Regions from separate parts of the Massilia sp. 01N417 genome, predicted to be linked through region 1. Evidence: predicted binding sites of a transcription regulator. Region 1 holds the regulator's gene; each other region holds the start of a gene.

Region 1 (7,046 bases):
TACCCGACCGCCGGCTCCTCCAGCGAAGAGGAAGCGCAGCCGTTCTACGTGAACGCGCCGTTCGGCATCACCCTGGCGCACAACGGCAACCTGACCAACCAGGCCCAGCTCAAGGACGAGCTGTTCCGCATCGACCGCCGCCACGTCAACACCGGTTCCGATTCGGAAGTGCTGCTGAACGTGCTGGCCCACGAAATCCAGACCGCCGCCGACGGCTACTCGCTGGATCCGGACGCCGTCTTCAAGGCGGTTGCCATGGTGCACAAGCGCGTGCGCGGCGCCTATGCCGTGATCGCCCAGATCGCCGGCCACGGCCTGCTGGCCTTCCGCGACCCCTTCGGCATCCGTCCGCTGTGCCTGGGCGTGAACGAGACCGAGAACGGTCCCGAATACCTGGTTGCCAGCGAATCGGTGGCGCTCGAGGGCCTCGGCTTCCGCTTCGTGCGCGACATCGCGCCGGGCGAGGCGGTCTTCATCGACGACGCCAGCCAGCTGCATTCGCGCCAGTGCGCCGAGAACCCGTCGCTGAATCCCTGCGCCTTCGAATACGTCTACCTGGCCCGTCCTGACTCCGTCATCGACGGCGCCTCGGTCTACGCGACCCGCCTGCGCATGGGTGAATACCTGGCCGACAAGATCCGCCAGGAAATCCCGGTCGAGGACATCGACGTCGTGATGCCGATCCCCGATTCCTCGCGTCCGGCCGCGATCCAGCTGGCACTGAAGCTGGGCGTCGAGTACCGTGAAGGCTTCATCAAGAACCGCTACATCGGCCGTACCTTCATCATGCCGGGCCAGGGCATGCGCAAGAAGTCGGTGCGCCAGAAACTGAACGCGATCGCGTCCGAGTTCAAGGACAAGAACGTGCTGCTGGTCGACGACTCGATCGTGCGCGGCACCACCAGCCGCGAGATCGTGCAGATGGCGCGTGAAGCCGGCGCCCGCAAGGTCTTCTTCGCCTCGGCCGCGCCGCCGGTGCTGTACCCGAACGTGTACGGCATCGACATGCCGACCCGCGACGAACTGATCGCCCACGGCCGCACCGTGGAAGAGGTGTGCCGCGAGATCACCGCCGACCGCCTGGTCTACCAGGACATCGAGGCGCTGAAGAAATCGATCATGGACGTGAACCCGGCGCTGACCAGCGTCGAGGCCTCCTGCTTCGACGGCGTCTACATCACCGGCGACATCTCGCCGGAGTACCTGGACCGGCTGGAAAGCCATCGCCACAAGAGCTCGGGCAAGTCGTCCGAGGACCTGGTGCGGACCCAGCTGAATCTGAACCCGCCCGTCGCCGCGGAGTAACAATGTGGACGTGGGCACTCCGTGCCCACGTTCACCATTCGGACACCAATCGATATAGCCCGATCATGAGCGACACGAACAACTACGGCTTCACCACCACCATCCTCCACAACGACCGCCGCAAGACCATCGAGCAGGGCTCGCTGCACAAGCCCATCCACACCTCGGTGGCCTTCGGCTACGGCGATGCGCGCCAGCTGGCCTCGGTCTTCCAGGGCAAGGAACCGGGCTTCCGCTACGGCCGCCAGGGCAACCCGACGGTGTCGGCGCTGGAAGACAAGATCAGCAAGATGGAAGACGGCGTCGCCACCCTGTGCTTCGCCACCGGCATGGCCGCGATCGGCGCGCTGGCCCAGGCGCTGCTGAAGGAAGGCGACCACGTGGTCTCGTCCAGCTTCCTGTTCGGGAATACCAACAGCCTGTGGAACACGGTGGCGGGGCAGGGCACCGAAGTCTCCTTCGTCGATGCCACCGACGTCGCCAACGTCGAGGCGGCGCTGCAGCCCAACACCCGCATGGTGTTCGTCGAGACCATCGCCAATCCGCGCACCCAGATCGCGGATCTGGCGCGCATCGGCGAGCTGTGCCGCGAGCGCGGCATCCTCTACGTGGTCGACAACACCATGACCACGCCCTGGCTGTTCCGCCCGAAGGCGGTGGGCGCCGGCCTGGTGGTCAATTCGCTGACCAAGTCGATCGGCGGCCACGGCATGGCGCTGGGCGGCGCCCTGACGGACACCGGCCTGTACGACTGGAGCGCCTATCCGAACATCGCGCCGAACTTCCGCAAGCAGCCGGCCAAGGCCCAGGGCATGGCCCAGCTGCGCGCCAAATCGCTGCGCGACTTCGGCGCCTCGCTGGCGCCGGAAGCGGCCCACCACATCGCCGTCGGCGCCGAGACCCTGGCGCTGCGCATGGACCGCACCTGCGCCAACGCGCTGGCGCTGGCCAGGATGCTGGAAGCGGATGAGCGCGTCGCCGCCGTCCACTACCCGGGCCTGGCTTCGCACCCCCAGCACGGCATCGCCACCGAGCTGTTCCGTGCCTACGGCTCGCTGTTCAGCTTCGAGCTGAAGGACGGCATCGACTGCTTCGACTACCTGAACCGCCTGCAGATAGCGATCCCGGCCAGCAACCTGGGCGACACCCGCACCCTGGTGATCCCGGTCGCGCACACGATCTTCTTCGAGATGGGGGCGGAGCGCCGCGCCAGCATGGGCATCGCCGAGTCGCTGATCCGGGTGTCGGTGGGCATCGAGGATACGGCCGACCTGCTGGCCGACTTCGGCAACGCGCTGGCCGGCTGAGCCCGGCATTTTATCCATAGCGAATTGTCATAATACAAAGGCAAGTCTATGATCGGCCTCACCAATCATTTGGAGAGAGACGATGAAACGACTTGCTTTTGCAGTGCTGATGCTGGCCGCCGGGATGGCCTGGGCCGACGATCTCGGCGATGCCGAAAAAGCCTTGCGCGCCAAGGAATACGACAAGGCCTTGCCGATCTACACGAAGCTGGCGAATGCCGGCAATGCCGAAGCGCAGTTCCGCCTGGGCGAGATGTACTGGTATGGCGACGGCACGGCGGTCGACATGGGCAAGTCGCAGGCCTGGCTGCAGAAGGCGGCCGCCTCCGGCCACGGCGGCGCGAAGGAGTCGCTGGCGGTGCTCAAGGAGCGCGAACAGCGTGCCGGCGACCTGGCTTACTGGACCGGCTACAAGGGCGATGACCTGGTGACCGGCAAATACGCCTGCCCGATGCCGAAGATCCCGCAGGTGTCGAAGACGAATGAGGAAATCAACCGGGTCAGCGCCGAGATCGCCCAATGGGAAACCTGCTACAACGACTTCGTGGCCGGCGTGAACCAGGCGCCGCCGGGCGTCAAGCGCATCCCGGCCGACATCCTCAAGCTGATGAGCCCGCACGAAGCCGAGCAGGCCGCCTCCCGCATCGATGACGTCACGGTGGCCGTGGTCACCCGCCGCCAGGCCGAGGCGCTGAACTTCACCTCGGAGCGCGACGCCTGGTACACGGCAACCCAGTCCTTCGTGGCGGAATCGAATGCCAAGAGCGAGGCGAACAAGCGCCAGCTCGACGTCGAGAACCGGCGCGCGGCCGACGCCAGCAACGAATACAACCGCAGGGTCACGCAGGGCGCCACCTTTGCCAAGCCTGCTTCGACCGGCAAATAGGCGGGGGCAACAAGCAAGGCTTGTTGAGCTGGCAGGGCTGTGGGGGTATGATAAATTTCTTTTTCACAGCCTTGCTTCACAGCTCTTTTCCATGAAGACACTCCTGTTATGCGTCGCACTGCTGGCGGCCGGTACCGTCCGTGCCGACGAGCTGGCCGATGCGGACGCCCTGTTCGCCAAGAAGGCCTATCCAGAAGCCCTGCAGAAGTACACCAAACTGGCGAATGCCGGCAACGTCACGGCCCAGCAGCATCTCGGCGAAATGTATTTTTACGGCGAAGCCGGCGCCGTCGACATGGACAAGGCCGCCGGCTGGTTCCGCAAGGCGGCCGCCAAGGGCAATGCCGTCGCCATCGCCTCGCTCGAGATGATGAAGCAGCGCGAGGTCCGCCGCGCCGACATCGACTACTGGATGACGAAATACGACGGCTCCGACGTCCGCACCGACGAGTACCGCTGCCCGGCGCCGCGCTTCCCGGCGGTCTCGCGCCAGACCGAGGAGATCGACCGCTACAGCGCGAAGATGAAGGCCTGGCAGGATTGCTACAACCGCTACGCCGAACACCTGAATGCCGTCACCCCGCTGAACAAGCGGATTCCCGAGGACGTCCGTAAATTGATGACCAAGGCCGAATACGAGACGGCAAGCAAGCACCTCGACGCGGTGCAGGAAGGGCTGTCGGAGGACGCCAGGATCAGCGCCAGGATGGTCGTGGCCGACTTCACGGTGTGGCGCGACGCCACCGACGCCTATGTCAGCCAGCACAACGAAATCGTCAAGAGCGGGCCGACGCCCGAGCGCGAGAAGGACCTGGAAGCGCGCAAGAACAACTATAACGGCGCAGGCACGAAGTAAGCCGTCCGCCGAATGAAGAACGCCCCGCCGGCGCAAGCCGGGCGGGGCGTTTTATTTTGCCAAGTGGCAAAACTTAGTGCAGGATCAGTGCCACGATCGCAGCAGGCCGACGGCCAGGCCTTCGAGCGCGAACTCGTCGGTGTGCGGATCGACCGTGATGACGGAGAAGTCCGGGTTTTCCGGCAGCAGTTCGATGGTGCCGCCGCTCTTGCGGTAGCGCTTGACGGTGACTTCATCGCCGATGCGGGCGACCACGATCTGGCCGTTCTTGGCCGAATCCACTTTCTTGACGGCCAGGAAGTCGCCATCGCAGATGCCGGCGTCGCGCATCGACCAGCCCTTGACCTTCAGCAGGAAGTCGGGCTTGCTCGAAAACATGGCCGGGTCGACCGAGTAGGTGGCCTCGACGTGTTCCTGGGCCAGGATCGGCGAACCGGCGGCGACGCGGCCGACCAGCGGCAGCGACATCAGCAGGGCGGCCGGGACTGCCGGTACCGGCGCGGCATCGGCTGCGGCGCCGACCAGGCGGATGCCGCGCGAAGTGCCGGGAGAAATTTCGATCGCGCCCTTGCGCGCCAGGGCTTGCAGGTGTTCTTCGGCCGCATTGGCCGAGCGGAAACCCAGCTCCTGCGCGATTTCGGCGCGGGTCGGCGGGAAACCGGTGTTGTCGATCGCTTCCTTGATCAGGTTGAGGATCTGTTCTTGCCGTGCGGTGAGCTTGAGCATGTCAAAGATTAATTCGTAGGTGAGCGGTAGTGCGGGGCGAACCCGATACCCTGTATTTTTGTACAGTATTGCGCCGGACGCAAGGGGAATCCGTGCGATTTGCCGGTTTTTTTTGCCTGCCGGGCACAGCCGATACCCATGCGGCGAACCGGGCCGCCGAGCGGCCGTAAAACGGCGATTGAGCTCTTGACGTTTTTACGGTTATAATGTCGGGCTTTCCCTTCCCACACTCGTCTTGACGCCGAGGTGGGCATTTGTTTAAACGTCCTTAAGGAGTGTTGCATGCGTCATTATGAAATCGTGTTTATCGTCCACCCGGACCAGAGCGAGCAGGTTCCGGCGATGATCGAGCGCTACAAGACCACGGTCACCTCGCGCGGCGGTAACATCCACCGCGTCGAAGACTGGGGCCGCCGTCAAATGGCTTACCAGATCCAGAAGCTGCCGAAGGCACACTACATCTGCATGAACATCGAGTGCGACAACGAGACCCTGGTCGAGCTGGAAACCGCATTCAAATTCAATGATGCCGTGCTGCGTCACCTGACCGTCAAGATGAAGAAGGCCGAAACCGCGCCGTCGCCGATGATGAAATCGGTGCAGCGCGAAGACGCAGCCAAGAGCCATCGCGCCGAGCAGGCAGCTGCTCCGGCCGCAGCCGCTTAATTCTTAATCTTAAGAAAGAAGCGCGCAAGGGCAGTGAACGAGCTGTTGCTGGTCGCAAGCATCGCGGAACGCGATGCCCTGCGCTATACCCCGGCCGGCATCCCGATCGTCAGCGGCATCCTGCAACATGGATCGCAGCAGGTGGAAGCGGGGATTGCCAGGCAGGTCGAATTCGAGATGTCCGCGCTGGCCGCGGGCGATGTTTCGAAGCGATTTGCCGACGCCGAACTCGGTGCGGTCTACGAGTTTCGCGGGTTCATGGCCAGGAAGAACCGCAACAGCAAAGCCCTGGTGTTTCACATCATTGATTTCATTTAGATAGATACAGGAGCCTAAAATGGCATTCGGTAAAAAATTCGACAAAAACAAAGCCAAGGAAAAACTGAAGCGCAAACAGCAGAACCCGCTGTTCAAGCGCAAGAAGTTCTGCCGCTTCACCGCTGCAGGCGTGGAACAGGTTGACTACAAAGACGTCGACACCCTGAAGGATTTCGTCCAGGAAAACGGCAAGATCATGCCGGCACGCCTGACCGGTACCAAGGCGCACTACCAGCGCCAAGTGGACACCGCCATCAAGCGCGCCCGCTACCTGGCCCTGCTGCCGTACACCGACCTGCACAACGCTTAATCGTCGGTCACGACACGTATACTGGAGAATAATATGCAAGTCATCCTGCTGGAAAAAGTCGTCAACGTCGGCAACCTGGGCGACGTCGTCAAGGTCAAGGACGGTTACGCACGTAACTTCCTGATCCCGCAAAAGAAAGCCCGCCGTGCAACCGAATCGGCCGTGGCCGAGTTCGAAGTCAAGCGCGCCGAACTGGAAAAAGCAGCCGCCGAGAAACTGGCAGCCGCTCAAGGCCAGGGCGACAAGCTGAACGGCATGACCATCACCATCGCCCAGAAAGCTGGCGTGGACGGCCGTCTGTTCGGTTCCGTGACCAACTTCGACATCGCTGAAGCCCTGAGCAAGCAAGGTTTCGCCGTCGAAAAGGCCAACGTGCGCATGCCGACCGGCCCGCTGAAGACCACCGGCGAGCACCCGGTTGCCGTCGCCCTGCACACCGACGTCGTCGTTGACGTGACGGTTGCCGTGGTTGGCGAAGCTGCCTAAGCAATAGCTGTTGCAAGAATGAAAAAGCCGGGTTCGCCCGGCTTTTTTTATGCGTGAAAAATCACCAATGATTTCAGTCGGCAGTGCGGAAACGGTATAATGTCGGCCATGAACACCCCAGCAGACCCGCAGATCGAGTCGCTCCGCATTCCCCCGCATTCCATCGAAGCAGAACAGTCCGTCATC
Region 2 (7,046 bases), on a different contig from region 1:
CCGACGAATGCCGACGGCAGCCTGCAGAAGGGCCTGCCGCGCCATCCGATCCTGGAAGACGACGTCGTGATCTACGCCGGCGCCACCGTGCTGGGCCGCATCACGATCGGCAAGGGCGCGGTCATCGGCGGCAACGTCTGGCTGACCCACGACGTGGCGCCGGGCGCGCGCGTGGCCCAGGCCGCTTCGCGCGAGGAAGTGTTCGAGACCCTGGGTTTGCCTGGCGATCCGGGCTGATCGTTATTTGGGGTTCTCGACCGTATAACCCTTGGCCTGCAACTCGGCCAGGTAGCTCTTCGGGCCGAGCACCTGGCTCATCGACAGCAGCGCGAAGGTGCTCGCATTCTTCGCGAGCGCCCGTTCCGCCGTCTTCATCCATGCTACCCGGCCGCGTTCGCGCATGTCCTGGAAGGCCGGATGATTCCGCGCGAACGAACCGTTCATCATGGCGTCGTTGCAGGTGTCTTCGCGCTCGGCATAATCGAGCTTGCCGATCTCGGCGATGTTGCCGTTGGCCCAGGCGTTCGCGCGCAGCTTCATCGCATCGATATCGCCTTCGAAACTCTCCAGGGTCTTGGTAAAGCAGGCCACGTCTTCCATCTGTGACTTCTTGAAGTCCTTCAGCGCCTCGCGCGGATGCTCGAGCGTGACCGAGATACCGGTGCTGGTGAGCTTCACGTCGTGCTTCCTGGCGATCTTCTCGATCTGGTTGGCGAGCTCCCCGCCTTTCGACAGCCCGCTCTTCTTCAGCCCCGCATCCATCAATTCCTCGGCGGCAAAGAAGGGGCGGTAACGCTCGACGCCGTCGTCGTCGCCGATGTATTTCTGCTTCAGCACAGCCCAGCGTCCATAGACATCGGCCGGCAGCAGGTCATGCAACTCGGCGCCGTCCGGGTTCTTCTTCAGGCCGATCAGCGATGGCAGCATGCTCAGTCCGCTCATCCAGCCGACCGTGACGCTGACCCCGGGACGCAGCAGCACTTCCTGCGATTGCGCCACCAGGCGTTCGACCCGTACCGAATCCCATTCCATCTTTTGCGGCAGCGGCGAATGCATGGCGAACACCCACATCACGTGGCCATCCTTCGAGACTTTCCAGAGACCGGGACCGGGACGCTTGCCCGAGACGACGACCGTGGCGGGCGCCGCGTCGAGCTCCTGCCCGGCGGGCGCGGACGCGGGCGGCGGATCGGTCTGCGCCAGCGCGGCGGCGCCGAGCAGACTCAGGGACAAGACACAGGCAAAGCGTGCGGCAACCATCGGAGACCCCCTTATTGTTGTGTTGCCAAAGCTTATCGAACTGGCATCGAGGGGGCTAGTCGCGTAACAGCTTGTCACAAAGCATGCATATCTGTCAGTCGGAGGCGGGCGGCTCTTCCGGCTGCCGGTCCAGCAGGCCGTGGGCCAGCTTCAGCCCCTCCACCATGGCCTGGAAGGCTTCGCGCTTGGCGTCCTCGCCCGGCACCCGCAGCACGTAGGAGGGGTGATAGGTGGTGACGATCCAGTGGCCTTCGTGGAAGACCGGCTTGCCCATCGCGTTCTTCAGCGTCACGTTGGCGCTACGCATGACCGACTTCAGGGCGGTCGCGCCCAGCGCCACGATCACGGTCGGTTTTACATGGGCCAGTTCCTTGTCGAGCCAGTAGCGGCAGGCCTCGATTTCCTTCTGCGCCGGGGTTTTATGGAGACGCCGCTTGCCGCGCGGTTCCCACTTGAAGTGCTTGACGGCGTTGGTCACGTAGATGGTCTCGCGGTCGACGCCGGCCGCCTCGCACACGCGGTCGAGCAGCTTGCCGGCGGGCCCCACGAAAGGCTGGCCGGCCAGGTCTTCCTGGTCGCCCGGCTGCTCGCCGACGAACATGATCTTCGCCTTCTTCGGCCCTTCCCCGCCGACGGCCTGGGTGGCGAACTGCCATAGCTCGCAGCGCCGGCACTCGTCGAGCCTGGACGGCTGCTGGCGCTCCGGCTGGGCATCCTCGGGGGCGATCGGGATGGTCGTGCCCTTGCGCTGGCCCACCGCCTCGTACTGGCCGATCTTGCGCGCCCCCATCGCTGCTTCGGAAATCATGTGCGGCACGATTTTGCCTTCTGGCAAATTTTTCCAGCGGTCCGATGTGATGTGCTGGCGCATCACCTCGGCATTCAGGCGCGCCGGATTGAACACGCTGCGGTAGTAGGTCAGCCACAGGGCCTCGCCGGTGTCCTCCAGGTCGTCGGAATTCTTCACCAGCGGGCCGGTATTGTGCAGGGTCTGGCCATCCCACAGTACGCTGGCCTCGGGCGTGGCGATCATCCAGCTGACCTTGCCCATGCGGGAAATAAAATGCTCGGCGACCTGGGGCAGCACGTCGTGGCGCGGCTCGTACCAGGCGACGAAGCGTGGCGGCCCGGCTTCAGGCGGGCGTTCGCGGAATCGGATATAGGCATGCATGTCGTGTTCCTCGCGGCGCACCGCCTTCACCATCGCATGCAGGCGCGCGCCGTCTTCGTCGGCCGGCGACTGCACCTCGTGCTCGCCCTGCTGCCAGCGCCAGATCACGCGGTAGAGAAAGGCCCAGCGGTCCGGCACGCGGCAGCAGGCGGCGCTTTGCAGCATGTCCATCAGCGAGCGCGGAATGCTCGGCGCGCCGTGTTTCGGTCCGTGGCGCGCCGGGTCCGATGCGGGCGGCGGCACGTCGGAAGGATTATGCGGCTGCTCGGCCGTGGGCGGCGCACCCGAGAACAGGTCGCCGCCGGCGTAGGGCGTGCCCCAGGTAACCAGCTCCGGCGGCACGTCGTGGACCAGCAGCTCGCGCGCCGCCTCGCGCCATTCGGCGAAGGTCTCGACCAGCAGCGGCTGGCCCGCACGCTGTTGGCCGATCGCGCTCATGCTGCCTGCAGCTCCGGCCACAGGTTCATCTGCTGCGGAGCGTCGGCCATGTTCCGCCGCAGCAGTTCGGACGACGCCGCGCCTTGCGCCGGCTTGTAGTCGGCGGTGACCACGAAGGGCGCCAGCTTCTTCAGGCTGCAGCGCAGGCGCGACAGATCCTCCCAGCGGATGCGGCGCAGGCGGCGCAGGTCGATGAGCCGCCTGGCCGAACGCAGGCCGATGCCGGGCACGCGCGCGATCATGGCTTCGTCGGCGCGGTTCAGGTCGAGCGGGAATTGCTCGCGGTTGCCGAGCGCCCAGGCCAGCTTGGGATCGATGTCGAGCGCCAGGTTGCCCGCCTGCGGCATCAGTTCGCCGGCCGTGAAGCCATAGCCGCGCAACAGGAAATCGGCCTGGTAGAGGCGGTGCTCGCGCAGCAGCGGCGGCGGGGCGGACGGCACGCTGGAGGGACTCTGGGGGATCGGGCTGAAGGCCGAGTAATAGACCCGCTTGAGCTTGTAGCTGCCGTACAGGGTCTGGGCCGTGTTCAGGATGGTCTGGTCGTCGCTGGCGTCGGCGCCGACGATCATCTGGGTGCTCTGCCCGGCCGGCGCGAAGACTGGCGCCTTCGGGTGCTCGTCCTTCTCGTCGAGCCTGGTGCGGATCGAGCCCATCGCCAGCTTGATCGTGTGGACGTTCTTTTCCGGCGCCAGGCGGCTCACACTATCCTGGGTCGGCAGCTCGATATTGACCGACAGCCGGTCGGCGTACTTGCCGGCCAGGTCGATCAGGCGCGGGTCGGCATCCGGAATCGTCTTCAGGTGGATGTAGCCGCGGAACTTGTGCTCCTCGCGTAATCGCCGCGCAACCTCGACCAGCTGTTCCATCGTGTAGTCGCTGGACTGGATGATGCCCGAGCTGAGGAACAGCCCGTCGATGTAATTGCGGAGGTAGAAATCCTGGGTCAGCTTGACCACTTCGTCGACCGCGAAGCGGGCCCGCGGCACGTTCGAGCTGCGCCGATTCACGCAGTACTGGCAGTCGTAGATGCAGAAGTTGGTCAGCAGGATCTTCAATAGCGACACGCAGCGCCCGTCCGGCGTGTAGCTGTGGCAGATGCCCATGCCGTTGGTGGCGCCCAGGCCGTCCTTGTCGACCGAATCCCGCTTGGGCGCGCCGCTGCTGGCGCAGGAGGCGTCGTACTTGGCGGCGTCGGCCAGAATCTCGAGCTTGTCTTTGAGTTCCATTGCGCAGTAAATACTGTATGGATGAACAGTATAACGCAGTTCGTGCCGCGACGGCGGTGCGTGGCCGCACGCAGTGGAAATTCCCCCCATGCGTTTGTAACATTGCTAAACTATGATAGTTTGCAGTTGCTTTTTGACGAATTTGAGTGGCCCATGTCTGTCCAATTCCGCAATAACGTCCACATCGCCGGCGTCGGCCACGCGACCATGGTGTTCGCCCACGGCTTCGGCTGCGACCAGACCATGTGGCGCTTCCTCGCCCCCGCCTATGAAGGGCGGTTCCGCACCATCCTGTACGACCTGACCGGCAGCGGCGATTCCGACCGCACGGCCTATGACCGCGCCAGGCATGGAAGCCTGCATGGCCATGCCGACGATTTGCTGGAAATACTGACTGCCTGCGCGGCCGGTCCGGTGATCTTCGTCGGCCATTCGGTCAGCGCCACGATCGGCATGCTGGCGGCGATCAAGGCGCCGGAGCGTTTCGTCGCGCAAGTCATGGTGGGGCCGTCGCCCTGCTACATCAACGACGGCGAGTATGTGGGCGGCTTCAGCCGCGCGGACATGGACGCGCTGCTGGCGTCGATGGACGACGATTTCCCGAGCTGGACACGGCGCATGGCGCCCATCCTGATGGGCGCGAACCGTCCGGAACTGAGCGCGGAGCTGGTGGCCAGCTTCATGCGCAACGACCAGGGCATCGCCCGTCATTTCGCACGCGCGACCTTCCTGTCCGACCACCGCGCCGACCTGACCCGCTCGACCGTGCCGTCGCTGATCCTGCAATGCAGCGGCGACCTCATCGTGCCGCGCGAGGTCGGCCACTACATGCTGCGCCACCTGCCGAACAGCAGCCTGGACGTCATCGACGACCAAGGCCACTGTCCGCACGTCAGCGAGCCGACCGCCAGTTCGCAGGCGATCGACGCCTTCCTGGCGCGCACGCTGGCCTGAGCGCTCAGCGGACCGGCTTGCCGTCCGCGTCCAGCACCGTCACCTCGCCCCAGCCCAGCTTGCGGATGCCCGGCTCGACCTTGCGCAGGTCGCCGATCACCAGCCACACGACCTGGTCCGGGCGCACATAGCGCGCGCCGGCGCCGGCCAGCTGCTTGTCGCTCAGCGAGCGCATGCCGCCGGCGTAGCGGTTCCAGTAATCGTCCGGCAGGCCGAGGTTGATGCTGGTGATGGCCGCGCCTTCGAGCGCATCCAGGGTGGCGAAGCGGCCCGGCAGGCGCGAGGTCACGTTGCGCATCACGCTGTCGAATTCCTCGCCGGCGATCGGGCGCTGGCCGGCGATGTCGCGGATCTCCTTCGACACTTCTTGCATCGCCTCGACCGTCTTGTCGGTCTGCACCGGCGCGATGGTCAGGAAGCTGCGCTGGCCGCGCATGTCGATCATGCGGGCGGTGGTGCCGTAGCTCCAGTGCTTGTCGAGCCGCAGGTTGCGGTTCAGGCGCGAGGTCGCCATGCCGCCGAAGTTGTGCATCACGGCCTGGATCGCCAGTTCGTCCGGCTGGCCGGCCGGCAGCGAGACGTGGGCGGCGACGATGGTCGACTGCGGCGCTTCCGGCTTGTCGATCAGGTAGATGCGCTTGCCCGCGGTGGCCGCCACGCTCGGCACCTGCTTGGCGGGCGCGCTGCCGGGCTGCCACTTGCCGAAGCTCGACTCCAGCGCCGGCATCAGCTTGTCGAGCGTGGTGTCGCCGGCCACGACCAGGGTCGCGCTGCCGGGACGGAACCAGGCATCATGCCAGCGCGAGACGTCGTCGCGGCTGATGGTCCGGGTGCTGGCTTCGGTGCCGGAAGCCGGACGGCCGTAGGCGTGGTCGGCGCCGTACAGGATGCCCGGGATCACGCGCACCGCGAGGGCGCTCGGCTGGGCCTTCTCCTGCCCCACCTGGGCCAGGCGGCGCTGCTTGGCCAGCTCGACCTGGTCCTGCGGGAAGGTGGCGTTGAGGGCGGCGTCGGCCATCAGCGCCAGCGACGGCGCCAGGTTGGCGCTGGTCGCCTTCAGGCGCACCACCGACTGGTCCTGCGAGGTGCCGGTAGCGATGTCGGCGCCCAGCGATTCCAGTGCATCGGACAGCTGGAAGGCGTTGCGCGTCTTCGTTCCCTTGTCGATCAGGCCGAGGCTCAGCGACGCCAGGCCTTCCTTGCCGGCCGGGTCGGCGGCGGCGCCGGCATCCAGCACCAGCGCGGCGTTGACGATCGGCGCGCCATGGCGCTCCAGCAGCACGACCTTCAGGCCGTTCTTGAGCTGGGCGCGCTGCATGGCCGGGAAGCTGACGTCGGGCGCCTGGCCCAGGGCCGGCAGCTGCTTGCGGTCGAAGCCGGATTTGACGGCCGCCAGTTTCGGATAAGGCTTGACCGTCATCGTGTAATGATGCCCGCTGAGCCAGCGCTTGCCGGCCGCCTTCACGTCCGCCGGGGTGGCGCCGGCCATCTGCTCCAGGCGGGTCAGGTAGGCGTCCGGGCTGCCGCCATAGGTCATGCTCTCGGCCAGCACGTCGGCGCGGCCGCCGAAGCCGCCCAGGCGCTCCAGGCTGCGCGAGAAGTCGGCCAGCTCGCGGGTCTTCACGCGCGCCAGCTCCTCGCTCGTCGGGCCCTTCTCCAGCAGTTCGCCCACGATGCGGTCGATTTCGCGTTCGGCTTCGATCTGGTCGGCGCCGTTCTTGAGCGTGACCGTGATGCCGAAGGTGCCGCCCAGTTCGCTGTCCTGCATGCCGGCCGAGACGCCGGTGGCGATGCCCTTCTCGTACACCAGGCGCTTGTCCAGGCGCGCGCTCTTCGAGCCGGCCAGCACGTCGGCCAGCAGCTGCAGGCGCGCCACATCCGCATCCTTCCAGGCGGCGGCGTGCCAGCGGCGGTAGACGCGCACCTGCGGCACCTGGTCTTCCATCTCGTCGCGGATATCGCGGTCCAGCACCGGGATCCAGGCTTCAAGGCGCGGC
Region 3 (7,046 bases), on a different contig from region 1:
GCTCCGCCTTGCTCGGCACCTGGCAGGTGATGCGCGAAAAATTCCATTCCTCGAACCTGGCCGATGAGCTCAGCAGCCTCGATCCGCTGGTGGCGGCCCGCATCCAGCAGGGTGCGGCGGCCTATGGACGGGTGCTGGCCGATCCCTCCTCGCGCACCCGGCAAGGCATTGCGGTGCTGAGCCAGACCGCCACCCGCGAAGCCAACATCCTCGCCTACAACGACGTGTTCCTGGCGATCTCCATCCTCGCCGCGCTGCTGGCCGCCTGGATCTTCGGACGCGCGTTGTGGCTGACCTACATGGTGCCGCCGCACGCCGCCGCGCCGCCGCCGCCGCCCACTGCGCCCGACAATGCGACCGACTCGCCGATCGCCAACGCCGCCGGCGAGCCGCCCGAGCCGACCGCCGACGGCACCATCCGCCCGATATGATCATTTGAAGACGACAACGCCATGGCCGAGACCACCAGCAGCCCTACCCAGGAGAAATCGAACCGCCACGTGATCGTCAGCGGCGCCCTGTTCGCGCTGATCGCCCTGATCGGTGTGCTGATCGTGCTGTACGCCTGGGACCTGCCGCCTTTCCGCAGCACCATCCAGAGCACCGAGAACGCCACCGTGCGCGGGCAGGTGACCATCATCAGCCCGCAGCTGTCCGGCTACATCGTCGAGGTCGACGTCCAGGACTTCCAGCATGTGCGCCAGGGCCAGCTGCTGATGCGCATCGACGACCGCATCTACAACCAGCGCCTGGAGCAGGCGCGCGCCCAGCTGGCGAGCCAGCGCGCGGCGCTCGCCAACTTCGCCCAGAACCAGCAGAGTGCGCGCGCCACCATCTCCCAGAACCAGGCGGCGGTGGCGAATGCGGCGGCCCAGGCCCAGCGCGCCCAGGCCGACCTGCGCCGGGTCGAGGAACTGGCCGCCGACGGTTCGCTGTCGGCGCGCGAGCGCGACGCCGCCCGCGCCGCCCACGCCCAGGCGGTGGCGCAGGCCGCGCAGTCGCGCGCCGCGCTCGAGATCTCGCGCCAGAACCTGAAGACCGTGGACGTCAACCGCGCCTCGCTGGAAGCGGCGGTGGCCAACGCCGAGGCGGCCGTGCGCCTGGCCGAGATCGACCTCGCCAACACCCGCATCCTGGCCCCGCGCGACGGCCAGCTCGGCCAGGTGACGGTGCGCCTGGGCGCCTTCGTCAACGCCGGCGCCCAATTGACCGCCCTGGTGCCGCAGACCATGTGGGTGGTGGCCAACATGAAGGAAACGCAGATGGCCGACGTGCGCCTGGGCCAGCCTGTCGCCTTCACCGTCGACGCCCTCAACCACGCGAAGATGCGCGGCCACGTCGAGCAGATCTCGCCGGCCACCGGCTCCGAGTTCTCGGTGATCACGCCGGACAACGCGACCGGCAACTTCGTCAAGATCGCCCAGCGCATCCCGGTGCGGATCAGCATCGACCCCAACCAGGAACTGGCGGCGCGCCTGCGGCCTGGCATGTCGGTGGTGGCCAGCATCGATACCGGCGCCCCCGCCGCCGCGCCGAAAGGGCAGCAGCGATGAGGCGGGCAGTGCGTGCATCGTTCGCCTTCGGCGCGGCGATCCTGCTGCTGGCCGGCTGCCGCATCCCGGTGCAGGACCGGCCGGCGCCCTCGCTGGAGGTGCCGGCGGCCTGGCGCACGCCCTTGCAGGTGGGGCCGAACGCCGCCGTCGAGCAGGAATGGTGGCGGGCCTTCGGCGACCCGGCGCTGGACGCCCTGGTGGCCCAGGCGCTGGCGCGCAACGGCGACCTCCGCACCGCGCGCTCGCGCCTGCAGGAATACCAGGCCCGCATCCAGGTGGCGCGCTCGGCCCTGGCCCCGAACCTGTCGGTCGGCGTGGGGCCGACCCGGGCGCGCAGTATCGGCCCCTTCGGCACGCCGATCGAGACCACCAGCGTCACCGGCAATGTGCAGGCGGCCTACGAGTTCGATCCCTGGGGCCGGCTGGAGGCCGCGACCCGGGCGGCGCGCTTCGATTACGCGGCCCAGCAGGCGGCGGCCGAGGCGACCGCGCTGTCGGTGGCGGCCAGTACCGCGTCCGGCTACCTGAACCTGCGCGGCCTGGATGCCCAGCTGGCGCTGGCGAGGCAGACCCTGGCCTCGCGCGAGCAGTCGCTGGCGCTGGCGAAGCGCCAGTTCGAGGTCGGCTACAGCTCGCGCCTGGAGCTGTCCCAGGCCGAGGCCGAGTACCGCGCCACCGCCGCCGTGGTGCCCCAGCTGGAACGCTCGATCACCCAGCAGGAGAATGCCCTGGCCCTGCTGGCCGGCGCCAACCCGGGACCGGTGGCGCGCGGCGCCGGCCTGGCCGCGCTGCGGGCGCCGGGCATCGCGCCGGGCCTGCCGTCCGAACTGCTGCGGCGCCGGCCCGACATCGCCCAGGCGGAAGCGACCATCGCCGCCGCCGACGCCAGCCTGGCCGCCGCGCGCGACCAGATGCTGCCCTCGCTGCGCCTGACGGCCTCGGTGGGCAGCTATGCGCACGACCTGCCCGGCCTGCTGGGCGGCGGCACCACCCTGTGGAGCGTGGGCGGCAGCGTGCTGGCGCCGCTGTTCGACGCCGGCCGCCTGCGCGCCCAGGCCGAGATCTCGGCCTCGCTGCGCGACCGCGCCGTGTTCGCCTACGAATCGGTGGTGCGCAATGCCTTCGCCGAGACCGAGAACGCGCTGGCGGCGGTGCAGCGCCTGCGCGAGCAGCTCGACCAGACCGAGGCGCGCCGGGTGGCCACCGCCGAGGCCCTGCGCATCGCCCACAACCGCTACCGCAACGGCTATTCCTCCTACCTGGAAGAGCTGGATGCCCAGCGCAACGCCTTCAGCGCCGAAACCGCCGTGCTGCAGCTGCGCGCCAGCTGGCTGGCGGCGCACGTGGACCTGTACCGGGCGCTGGGGGGAGGCTGGCGCGTGGCACCATGAATCATCAACCGTATGGATGGAGGGGAGCATGATCAATGTGGGAATCATCGTGGGCAGCACCCGGCCCGGCCGCAAGGCGCTCGACGTGGCGCGCTGGGTGATGGAATGCGCTGCCACGCGCGGCGACGCCGCCTTCGAACTGGTCGACATCGCGGACTTCGGTCTGCCGCTGCTGGACGAGCCGGTGCCGCCGTCGATGGGCCAGTATTCGCAGCCGCATACGAAGGCCTGGGCGGCGAAGATCGCCGAGTTCGACGGCTTCGTGTTCGTCACGCCGGAGTACAACCATGGGACGTCCGGCGCGCTGAAGAACGCCATCGACTACCTGTACAAGGAGTGGAACAACAAGGCGGCCGGCTTCGTCGGCTACGGCAGCGCGGGCGGCGCGCGCGCGATCGAGAACCTGCGCCTGGTGATGGGCGAGCTGATGGTGGCCGACGTGCGCGCCCAGGTGATGCTGTCGCTGTTCACCGACTTCGAGAATTTCACGACCTTCAACCCGGCCGAGCACCACGAGCGCGCGGTCGAGACCATGCTCGACCAGGTGGTGCGGTGGAGCGGGGCGCTCAAGCCCCTGCGCAAGGACGATCCGCCGGTACCGGTGCCGGACAATATGCCGCCGCGCGGGGAGCGGGTGGGCGGCAGTTTTTGATTTTTCGTCGGACGGGCGGAGAGTACAATCGCCGCCCATGACCTCTCCAGCTTCCCGGCGCGCCACCTGCGCCGCCTGCCTGCGCGCGCAGAGCGCCTGCATCTGCGGCTTCGCGACGCCGCTCGCCAGCCGCGTCGAGCTGCTGGTCCTGCAACATCCGCTCGAGGTGCATCACGCCAAGAACAGCGCGCGGCTGCTGCACCTGTCCCTGCCGTCGAGCCGGCTGCTGGTCGGCGAGGCTTTTCCCGCCGCCGAACTGGAGGCGGCGCTGCATGCGGGCGGACGCCGGCCGCTGCTGCTGTACCCGCACACTCCCGGCGAAGCCGCGCTCGGCCTGCCGGCGCCGCCGCCGCTCGATCCCACCGGGCTGGCGCAGCCGGAGGCGCTGCGCCTGGTGCTGCTCGACGCCACCTGGCGCAAGAGCCGCAAGATGCTCTACCTGAACCCTGCGCTGCAGGGCCTGCCGCGCCTGGCCCTGCAGGAACTCCCGCCCTCGGCTTATCGGATTCGCAAGGCCCATGCGCCGGACCAGTTGTCGTCGCTGGAAGCGGCCGTGCATGCGCTGTCCCGCCTTGAAAACCGGCCCGGACACTACAGTTCCTTGCTCGACGGATTCGATCGGTTTGTGGAACAACAATCCCGTCTATTTCGCGCTTGAACCAACAGTAAAGCGGGTGTACGATACTGTATATCCATACAGTACTCGGGAGCGCCATAGTGAATCGCCAACAAGCTTGGGCAGAAGACGTGGAATTGCAAGGCCAGGTCATGATCCCCCCGCGGCCGCTCGCGCCGCACAAGGGCCGTGGCGCCGTGTCGAACCTCCAGGGCCGTTACGAAGTCCACGGCCGCGAGCGTTTCGACGACGGCTGGACGGTCCCGGGGCTGAAGGATGAAGGACCGGCCGCGCCGAAGACCATCGTCACGGATGAGTTCGCCAAAACCATCCTGACCCGCAATGCATCGCCGGACATTCCCTTCAATGTCTCGCTGAATCCCTACCGGGGATGCGAGCACGGCTGCATCTATTGCTTCGCACGTCCCTCGCACAGCTATCTCGGCCTGTCGCCCGGCCTCGACTTCGAAAGCCGCATCTTCGCCAAGGTGAATGCGGCCGACCTGCTGCGCCGCGAACTGGCCCGTCCCGGCTACGTGCCCGAAAGCATTGCCATCGGCGTCAACACGGACGCCTATCAACCCTGCGAGCGCGAACGCGGCATCACCCGCGAAGTGCTGCAGGTGCTGGCCGAGTGCAACCACCCCTATGGGCTGATCACCAAGTCGGCGCTGATCGAGCGCGACATCGACCTGATCGCGCCGATGGCGGAGAAGGGCCTGGCGGCGGCCGCGATCACGATCACGACCCTCGATGGCGAGATCGCGCGCACCCTCGAGCCGCGCGCGGCCGCGCCGGCACGCCGCCTGCGCGCGATCCGCACGCTCACCGAAGCCGGCATCCCGGTCAGCGTCAGCGTGGCGCCCATCATTCCCTTCATCACGGAACCGGAGATCGAGCGCATCCTCGAGGCCGCCAGGGATGCCGGCGCGGTCGGCGCCCACTATGTCGTGCTGCGCATGCCGTGGGAAGTCAACCCGCTGTTTCATCAATGGTTGTACGCTCATTTTCCAGACCGGGCTCAACGTGTCCTGAATCGCATGAAAGATATGCGCGGCGGCAAGGAATACGATAGCGATTTCGGCAAGCGCATGACGGGCGAAGGCGTGTGGGCCGACCTGATCCGCCAGCGCTTCACCAAGGCCGTCAAGCGGCTCGGCATGGACGGCTTCAATGGCCGCTTCAGCAAGATGGACGGCACCCAGTTCCGCCGCCCGCTGGTGGTGCCCTCGGCCGCGGCCTGCCAGCGCCGCGACGAGGAAGTCACCCAGCTCGACCTGTTCGGCGGCGCGCCGGCGGGCGAGGCAGGCGGCAAGACGCAGGGCGGGAAGACCAGGGCGAGCCCGCAGATGGACCTGTTTTGAGTTAGGATGGCGCCTCGCATCTTTCTGGGATGCAAGTAATTCACTACGATCACGGGATTCATATGGAAGAGCAGGGCAGCGCAGCAGGCCGGATCAGGCGGGTGGTATTCGTCGGTGCGGAATCGACCGGCAAGTCGACCTTGTGCGAATACCTGGCGCGCCAGTACGGCAGCGTCGCCGTGCCCGAGATCGGCCGCTACATCTGGGAAGACAAGGAAGGCCAGCTGGATGCCGGCGATTATGTCGACATCGCCCTGCGCCACCGCGAGGCCGAGGACGAGCAGATGCCCTACGCCAGGCGCTACCTGTTCGTCGATACGAACGCCCTGACTACCTTGCTGCTGGGCCTGGAGTTCGGCCAGGTCAGCGAGCCGGTCCCGCCCGAGCTGCTGCGCTGCGCCGACGAATGCCGCGAGCGCTACGCCCATACCTTCGTCTGCGCCGACGACATTCCCTATGAGGAGCAGGCCGCGCGCGAGAACGAAGCCTGGCGCGGGCGCATCCACCAGCTGGTCCTGAAGGACCTGGCGGCGCGCGGCATTCCCTATACCCTGGTGAGCGGCAGTGTCGAGGAACGCGCGCTGCAGGTGCGCCGGGTGATCGAGGGTGTGGTCTAAGCCGCTTCCTCAAAGCCATCCTCGGCGCCGGGCTGCGCGCCGGTGCGCGCCACGTGCACCTGTCCGCCGAGGTCAAGCCGAAATACCTCAGCCAGACAACATCTACCCACCACGCATAAACCAGTTGTTGTTGCCGCGCCATGCGTGGATACTTGCAGTAAAAAAAGTTTCTCTTTTTGCAGCAAGCCGGGCCAGTTCGCGGTATGTTTGAAATGCAATTCATGCAACCGCCGACCTTCGCCCAATGCCAAGCAACGTCCCGCTCTACAAATACCGTGCGCTGTTGTTGTCGCAGAATTTCTTCATCAAGGACAACGCTGCCGAGTTGCGGCTTCACGCCCACAAATACGACTTTGACATGGCTTTCTTCAGCGAAGTCAGCGAGTTCGTGGCGGCGGTGGAGTGCGATGCCGGCAACGGCCTGTTCGTGATCGACCTCGACGCCCTGCACAATATGCAGGCCGACATGCAGGACAGCCGCAAGACCCTGATGCTCGGCGAGCTGCTGCAGCGCCTGCCGCCGGGGCGCGAATACGTCTACCTGCAGAGCTCGCGCCAGGGCGGCCGCTACCTGCTGCAGCAAAAACTGGTCGACTCCCACTGCCTGGCCTATGCCGAAAAGCCGATCGCCAACGACGTGCTGGTCGACAAGCTGTTCAATCTCTTCGTCCAGCAGAAGCGCGGCGAGCTGGTGCGTCTGCTCCACCTGGGCGAAGCCGGCGGAGTCGACGAAGATTGCCTGCGCCAGGCGCGCATCGAGCTGATCCCGCACGACCAGGCCCAGACCCTGCACCTGCGGGTGCGCGAGCTGCAGCCCGACCTGGTGCTGGTCGGCGATGCCGAGTTCGCGCGC
Region 4 (7,046 bases), on a different contig from region 1:
CCGCGAGCGATCGCGGCCTTTTTTACGTCTGGCGCATATGCATGTTCGTTAAGATTTATGCGTTATATCTGATATATATCAAGCCTATGTGTTAAATATTGTGATTGTCCAAGAATGATAATCTTCTTGTAATTTTGCGTTTTTTAGCAGGATCTTATTTTGTTGAGCCGATTTCCTGCCAAATAAAGTAGGTTTTTGCTACGGCATGTGGTTTTTCGTTGTAAAGATGCCGAAATCAATTGTGAAATTTCCACAAGGTTTCTTCCTTCGCGCTACTCTTCCGTGTCCGCTTTCAGACGGGCAATCGGTGTGCAGACATAGCGCCGACACAACTAGATCTCAGGCACTCAGTAGTTCATGACGTGCTTGCGGAAAATCAAAACTTTTGTGTTTTTCTATAAAAAGGAAGAAACATGAAGTCTCAGAAATCGATGTACCCGGCAGTCTTGAAACTGTGCGCAGTGGCCGTCCTCGGCCTCGGCGCAGGCTTTGTCCAGGCCGGCGTGCCGGCCACGGCAGTGACCGCATCCGCCGCGCAGGGTGTGGACGTCACCGCCGAGACCGACCGCCTGATCGTCAAGTACAAGGACGAGTCGGCGCCGGATGCCAAGAGCATCGCCAAGGGCCTGTCGCGGGCCGCCGCGGCGTCGCCGATGGCCGCTTCGCGCCTGGCTGTCCTCAACACGGTCGGCCGCAAGCTCGGCCTGACGATGAAGGAACTGCACAGCATCGGTACCGGCGCCCGCGTGATCCAGATGAACCGCAAGGTTTCGGTGGCCGAGGCCGTCAAGCTCGCGGCCGACCTGGCCGCCAGCGACGCCTCGATCGAGTACGCGGAACCGGACCGCATCATGAAGCCGATGTTCACGCCGAACGATCCCTACTTCAGCCAGCAGTGGGACTACACCGATACCATCGGCGGCATGCGCCTGCCGGCGGCCTGGGACAAGTCGACCGGCACCGGCATCCGCGTGGCCGTGATCGACACCGGCTACCGTCCGCACGTCGACCTGCAGGGCCAGATCCTGGCCGGCTACGACTTCATCGGCGACACCACGATCTCCAACGACGGCAACGGCCGCGACAGCGACGCCAGCGATCCGGGCGACTGGACCGCCGCCGGCCAGTGCGGCACCGGCCAGGCCGCCACCAACTCGAGCTGGCACGGCACCCACGTGGCGGGCACCATCGCCGCGCTCACCAACAACGGCATCGGCGTGGCCGGCGTCGCCTACGGCGCCAAGGTCGTGCCGGTGCGCGTGCTGGGCCAGTGCGGCGGCTACACCTCGGACATCGCCGACGGCATCATCTGGGCTTCCGGCGGCACCGTCTCGGGCGTGCCGGCGATCGCGGCGCGCGCGCAGGTGATCAATATGTCGCTGGGCGGCGGCGGCGCCTGCGACACCACCACCCAGAACGCGATCAACGGCGCCCGTTCGCGCGGCACCGTGGTCGTGGTCGCGGCCGGCAACGAGTCGCAGAACGTCAGCAACAGCAGCCCGGCCAACTGCTCGGGTGTGATCGCGGTGGCGGCCACCAACAAGTCGGGCGGCCGCGCGTCGTACTCGAACTACGGCACCCTGGTCGACGTGGCGGCGCCGGGCGGCGACAGCGGCGCGGCGATCCTGTCGACCCTGAACGCCGGCACCAAGAGCCCGGGCGCCGACAGCTACGCCGGCTACATGGGCACCTCGATGGCCACCCCGCACGTGGCCGGCGTGGTCGCGCTGATGCTGGCGGTGAACCCGAACCTGACCCCGGACGACGTCGAAGCCCGCCTGAAGTCGAGCGCGCGCGCCTTCCCGGCATCGTGCTCGGGCTGCGGCGCCGGCATCGTCGACGCCTCGGCGGCGGTCGATGCTGCCCTGGGCACCGGCGGCGGCACCACGATCTCGGAAACCGAGTCGAACAACACGATATCCACCGCGAACGCCGTGGCGACCTCGGGCACCACGGTCAACGGCACCATGGGCAGCACCAGCGACACCGACTACTTCGTGGTCCAGGTGCCGGCCGGCAAGACCCTGAGCGCGACCATGACGCCGAACTCGACCTCGGACTACGACCTGTACATCTACAACAGCGCCGGCACCCAGGTGACGTCCAGCACCAATGGCGCCGGTTCGATCGATTCGGCAAGTGTGATCAATAACGGCACCTCCACCGTGCCGGCTTATGTGCGCGTGGTGTACTACAGCGGCGGCACCGGTTCGACCAGCGGCAAATACACGCTGAAGCTGAGCTGGTAACCGAGCTGGTAATTGTCTGGAAAAGGAAAAGCTGATTGCCTGTAAAGGAAATGCCGTAGATCAATAAATTCCTTTAACAATCAATTACTTATCAAAAATTTTCCTGTGGTGAAAACCCCTAAAGCGGCCCCAAGCGGGCCGCTTTTCGTTAAGCTCGTCTGTTCGGTTTAACGAAAAGAGGAAGCAAGCATGTCGCATCACAAGATGTCTCCCGTGTTGAAACTCTGCGCCGCGGCCCTCGTCGCCTTCGGGTCGCTGGCTGCCAACGCCGCGCCGCAGGATGCGGCACAAACCAGGGTCATCACCCAGACCGACCGCCTGATCGTCCGCTACAAGGATGCGGTCGACAATTCCAAGGGCGCCATGCCCGCCCGCGCCCTGACGGCCGCGCGCCAGGCCCTGCTGGCCCGCTCCGGCCAGCAGCTCGGCGCCACCATGCGCGTGCTGCGCTCGACCGCCACCGGCGCCGACGTGATGCAGCTCAGCCGCACCATGTCGATGGACGAAGCCAGGGCCCTGGCCGCCGACCTGATGGCGCGCGACCCGGACGTCGAATACGCCGAACCCGACCGCATCATGCTGCCGCTGTTCGTGCCCAACGATCCGATGTACACCCAGCAGTGGGACCTGTACGAAGCCAAGGGTGGCATGAACGTGCCGGCCGCCTGGGACAAGTCGACCGGCGCCGGCATCAACGTGGCCGTGATCGATACCGGCTACCGTCCGCACGTCGACCTGCAGGGCCAGATCCTGCCAGGCTATGACTTCATCACCAGCGCCACCATCGCCGCCGACGGCAACGGCCGCGACAGCGACGCCAGCGACCCGGGCGACAACACCTATGCGGGCCAGTGCGGCACCGGCATCCCGGCGCAGGACGAAGCCTCGAGCTGGCACGGCACCCACGTGGCCGGCACCATCGCCGCCAAGGCCAACAACGGCGTCGGCGTGGCCGGCATCGCCTACGGCGCGAAGATCGTCCCGGCCCGCGTGCTGGGCAAGTGCGGCGGCTATACCTCGGACATCGCCGACGCCATCGTCTGGGCGTCCGGCGGCACCGTCACCGGCGTGCCCGCCAATGCCAACAAGGCGCGCGTGCTGAACCTGTCGCTGGGCGGCAGCGGCACCTGCGATACCACCACCCAGAACGCGATCAACAGCGCCCGTTCGCGCGGCGCCGTGGTCGTGGTCGCGGCCGGTAACTCGAACGCCAATGCCGCCAATTCGAACCCGGCCAACTGCGCGGGCGTGATCGCGGTGGCGGCGGTCGGCCGTACCGGCGGCAAGGCCTCCTACTCGAACTACGGCAGCGTGGTCGACGTGGCGGCACCGGGCGGCGACAGCGGCGCGGGCATCCTGTCGACCTGGAACGCCGGCACCAGCACCCCGGCCGGCGACAACTACGGCTACATGATGGGCACCTCGATGGCGACCCCGCACGTGGCCGCCGTGGCCGCCCTGATGCTGTCGAAGAACCCGAACCTGACGCCGGACGAAGTCGAGGCCAAGCTGAAGTCCAGCGCGCGCGCCTTCCCGGCGGCCTGCTCGGGCTGCGGCGCCGGCATCGTCGACGCCGCAGCGGCCGTGAACGCCGCGGCGGCCACCGCGACGGTCACGCCGCCGACGCAGAACGAGGTCGAGCCGAACAACACGATCACGGCCGCCAACGCGGTGAACGTCTCGGGTACCGTGGTCAAGGGCACGCTGTACGGCACGACCGACAACGACTACTTCGTGGTCCAGGTCCCGGCCGGCAAGACCCTGACCGCGACCCTGACCATGAACGCCGGCAGCGGCAGCACGGACTATGACCTGTACGCCTACAACAGCGCCGGCACCCAGCTGGCGATGAGCACCAACGGCGCGGGCGTGGCGGACGCGGTGTCGGTCGCCAACGCCACCACGGCGACCTCGCCGCGTTACATCCGCGTGCGCTACCACGCCGGTACGTATGGCGCGTCGTACTCGCTGAAGTTCACCTGGTAAGCGGCTGGACAAGTAGTGAGCGAAGGGCGCGCGACGCAGGTTGCGCGCCCTTTTTGCTTGCACTCTTGCATCATTCCCGCTTTCCCCTGATACTGTATGCAATTACAGTATGAACATCCCCCTCCGCAAAATCATCCACTGCGATTGCGACTGTTTCTACGCGTCCGTCGAGATGCGGGACGACCCGTCGCTGCGCGGCCGGCCGCTGGCGGTCGGGGGCCGGCCGGACCAGCGTGGCGTGGTCGCCACCTGCAACTACGAGGCGCGCCGCTACGGCATCCATTCGGCGATGGCGACCGCCCAGGCAATGAAGCTGTGCCCGGAGCTGCTCCTGATCCCGCCGAACATGGAAAAGTACCGGATCGCATCAACCCAGATCATGGACATCTACCGCGACTACACCGAGCTGGTGGAGCCGCTGTCGCTGGACGAGGCCTACCTGGACGTGACTGCGTCACCGCACTGCAAGGGCAGCGCGACCCTGATCGCGCAGGAGATCCGCCGGCGCATCTTCGAGACCGTGGGCATCACCGCCTCGGCCGGGGTGGCGCCGAACAAGTTCGTGGCCAAGATCGCCAGCGACTGGAACAAGCCGGACGGCCTGTTCCTGGTCCGGCCGGAGGAGATCGATGAGTTCGTGGCGGCGCTGCCGGTGAAGAAGCTGCATGGCGTCGGCAAGGTCACGGCGGCCAAGATGAACAGCCTGGGCGTGCAGACCTGCGCCGACCTGCGCGGCTGGAGCATGGCGAAGCTGCAGGAACATTTCGGCTCCTTCGGCGCCCGCCTGCACGACCTGTGCCGCGGCATCGATTACCGCGAGGTGAATCCGGTACGCGAGCGCAAGTCGATCAGTACCGAGGAAACCTATACGCCGGACGTGCCGGACCTGGACGCCTGCCTGGCCCTGCTGCCGGAATTGATGGAGCACCTGCAGGGCCGCATCAAGCGCAACAATGCCGAAAAATTCATCAACAAGCTGTTTGTGAAAATCAAGTTCAACGACTTCCAGCAGACCACGGTCGAGTGCGTCGGCTATGCGCCGCACCTGGCGATCTATGCCCACCTGATGGAAACCGGCTGGCTGCGCGCCAGCCGTCCGGTGCGCCTGCTGGGCGTGGGCGTGCGGCTGGCGGACAGCGAACAGGTCGAGCAGCTGAGCTTGTTTGACGAACGCGCAACACATTAAAAAAGGCCGCGCTGCCGGCTGAAATTTGCCACCCGGCAGCGTGTAGAATGTCGTTCCCCTGGAAATAAAGAGATAACTGAAAGCAACTATGTGGTTCAAGAATCTTCAGATTTACCGCCTGCCCGCACCGTGGGCATACACCGCCGAACAAATGGAAGAGGCGCTGCAGTCGCAGGCGTTCACGCCGGCCAGCAGCAATGAACTGCTGCGCCAGGGCTGGGATTCGCCGCGCGGCAACGGCAAGCTGGTCCACGAAGTGAACAAGCAGATGCTGATGATGCTGGGCACGGAAAAGAAACTGCTGCCGGGCTCGGTCATCAACCAGGTCGCCAAGGCTAGGGCCGCCGAGCTGGAAGAGCAGCAGGGCTTCCCGCCGGGCAAGAAGGCAATGAAGGAACTGAAGGAGCGCGTGGCCGATGAACTGCTGCCGCGCGCATTCTCGATCCGCAGCAATGTCTGGACCTGGATCGACCCGGTCAACGGCTGGCTGGTGGTCGATGCCGCCAGCCCGTCGAAGGCCGACGACGTCATCAAGCTGCTGCTGAAGGCGGTCGACAAGATGCCGCTGGAATCGCTGCGCGTGCAGCGCTCGCCGGTGGCCGTGATGACCGGCTGGCTGGAATCGGACGAAGCCCCGTACAACTTCACCATCGACCAGGACACCGAATTGCGCGCCACCGGCGAAAGCAAGGCCGCGGTGCGCTACGTGAAGCACTCGCTGGACCCGGAAGACATCCGCCGCCACATCGCCGCCGGCAAGCAGTGCACCCGCCTGGCCATGACCTGGAACAGCCGCGTCTCCTTCGTGCTGACCGAACAGCTGGCAATCAAGGGCGTCAAGCCGCTCGACGTGATCAAGGAAAACGAAACCATCACCTATAGCGATGACGAGCGTTTCGACAACGATATCATGCTGATGACCGGTGAGCTGTCGAAGCTGATGGCGGATCTGGTGGAAGCCCTCGGCGGCGAAGCCAAGGCCTGACCCACTAACTCGTCGTTCCCGCACCACCACGTCGTTCCCGCGAAGGCGGGAACCCAAGTTCGTCGCGAACACGTAGCGTGTATAGCTGAGGCTACGTCTATGCCAAGTAAACTTGGGTCCCCGCCTTCGCGGGGACGACGAGATTATTTCGTCGCCACTTCCTCCGAAGTCGCCGGCTCCATCCTCCCCGCCGATCCCATCTCCGCCTGCCCGCTGGTATACGTCGCCGCGCCGCGGTTCTGATGCGGCGCCGGCTTGCCCGGCAGCGGCGGCAGGGCCTTCGCCTTTTCCAGGTCGATGCCGGCCACCTGCGCCACGCGGCGGCCGTAGTCCTCGTCGCAGTGCCACAGGTGCCAGACCATGCGCAGCTGTATGACTTCAGGACATTTTTTCAGATCGCCGCCGACGTTGTTGACCAGGTCGTCGCGTTCCCAGTCCTGGAAGGACCGGTAGCGCTCGCCCGCCTGCTTGTAGTCGGAGGCGGTGTTCATGGTCTGGTAGCGGCCCAGGTGGCCCTGCACGTACTGGTGATAGTCCTTCTGCGGCTGCGGTGCTTCCTGCAGGCCGCCCAGCAGGCTGGGCTCGTAGTTGATGTGCTTTTCTTCTCCGCCGCCGTCGACGTGGAAGGCCATCTGGCCGT

Evidence for each region. Region 1 encodes LexA, which represses DNA repair genes until DNA is damaged. Its sites were predicted from a motif close to ACTGTATNNNNATACAGT; they were not measured.
Region 2: AC1DOQ_RS10265 (putative DNA modification/repair radical SAM protein) is a predicted target of LexA. The motif match lies at 4,108-4,125, and genes of this name have one in related genera.
Region 3: AC1DOQ_RS18275 (PA0069 family radical SAM protein) is a predicted target of LexA. The motif match lies at 4,280-4,297, and genes of this name have one in related genera.
Region 4: dinB (DNA polymerase IV) is a predicted target of LexA. The motif match lies at 4,327-4,344, and genes of this name have one in related genera.

Annotation. Positions count from the first base shown of each region.
Region 1 covers NZ_JBFTRS010000019.1:12,031-19,076, forward strand. The annotation lists gene purF (amidophosphoribosyltransferase) at 1-1,305, shown strand, start outside; gene AC1DOQ_RS19280 (cystathionine gamma-synthase family protein) at 1,371-2,612, shown strand; gene AC1DOQ_RS19285 (tetratricopeptide repeat protein) at 2,695-3,498, shown strand; gene AC1DOQ_RS19290 (tetratricopeptide repeat protein) at 3,590-4,354, shown strand; gene lexA (transcriptional repressor LexA) at 4,439-5,080, opposite strand; gene rpsF (30S ribosomal protein S6) at 5,363-5,746, shown strand; gene priB (primosomal replication protein N) at 5,780-6,064, shown strand; gene rpsR (30S ribosomal protein S18) at 6,084-6,374, shown strand; gene rplI (50S ribosomal protein L9) at 6,408-6,860, shown strand; gene AC1DOQ_RS19320 (replicative DNA helicase) at 6,969-7,046, shown strand, end outside.
Region 2 covers NZ_JBFTRS010000007.1:150,598-157,643, reverse strand. The annotation lists gene epsC (serine O-acetyltransferase EpsC) at 1-237, shown strand, start outside; gene AC1DOQ_RS10275 (TraB/GumN family protein) at 241-1,233, opposite strand; gene AC1DOQ_RS10270 (UdgX family uracil-DNA binding protein) at 1,355-2,869, opposite strand; gene AC1DOQ_RS10265 (putative DNA modification/repair radical SAM protein) at 2,866-4,095, opposite strand; gene AC1DOQ_RS10260 (alpha/beta fold hydrolase) at 4,249-5,049, shown strand; gene AC1DOQ_RS10255 (M16 family metallopeptidase) at 5,054-7,046, opposite strand, start outside.
Region 3 covers NZ_JBFTRS010000017.1:97,003-104,048, reverse strand. The annotation lists gene AC1DOQ_RS18300 (MFS transporter) at 1-431, shown strand, start outside; gene AC1DOQ_RS18295 (HlyD family secretion protein) at 453-1,553, shown strand; gene AC1DOQ_RS18290 (efflux transporter outer membrane subunit) at 1,562-2,944, shown strand; gene AC1DOQ_RS18285 (NADPH-dependent FMN reductase) at 2,973-3,596, shown strand; gene AC1DOQ_RS18280 (tRNA-uridine aminocarboxypropyltransferase) at 3,634-4,254, shown strand; gene AC1DOQ_RS18275 (PA0069 family radical SAM protein) at 4,365-5,576, shown strand; gene AC1DOQ_RS18270 (AAA family ATPase) at 5,639-6,193, shown strand; gene AC1DOQ_RS18265 (hypothetical protein) at 6,190-6,444, opposite strand; gene AC1DOQ_RS18260 (GGDEF domain-containing protein) at 6,438-7,046, shown strand, end outside.
Region 4 covers NZ_JBFTRS010000009.1:107,962-115,007, forward strand. The annotation lists gene AC1DOQ_RS12060 (S8 family peptidase) at 414-2,249, shown strand; gene AC1DOQ_RS12065 (S8 family peptidase) at 2,439-4,235, shown strand; gene dinB (DNA polymerase IV) at 4,345-5,421, shown strand; gene AC1DOQ_RS12075 (recombination-associated protein RdgC) at 5,510-6,406, shown strand; gene AC1DOQ_RS12080 (catalase) at 6,550-7,046, opposite strand, start outside.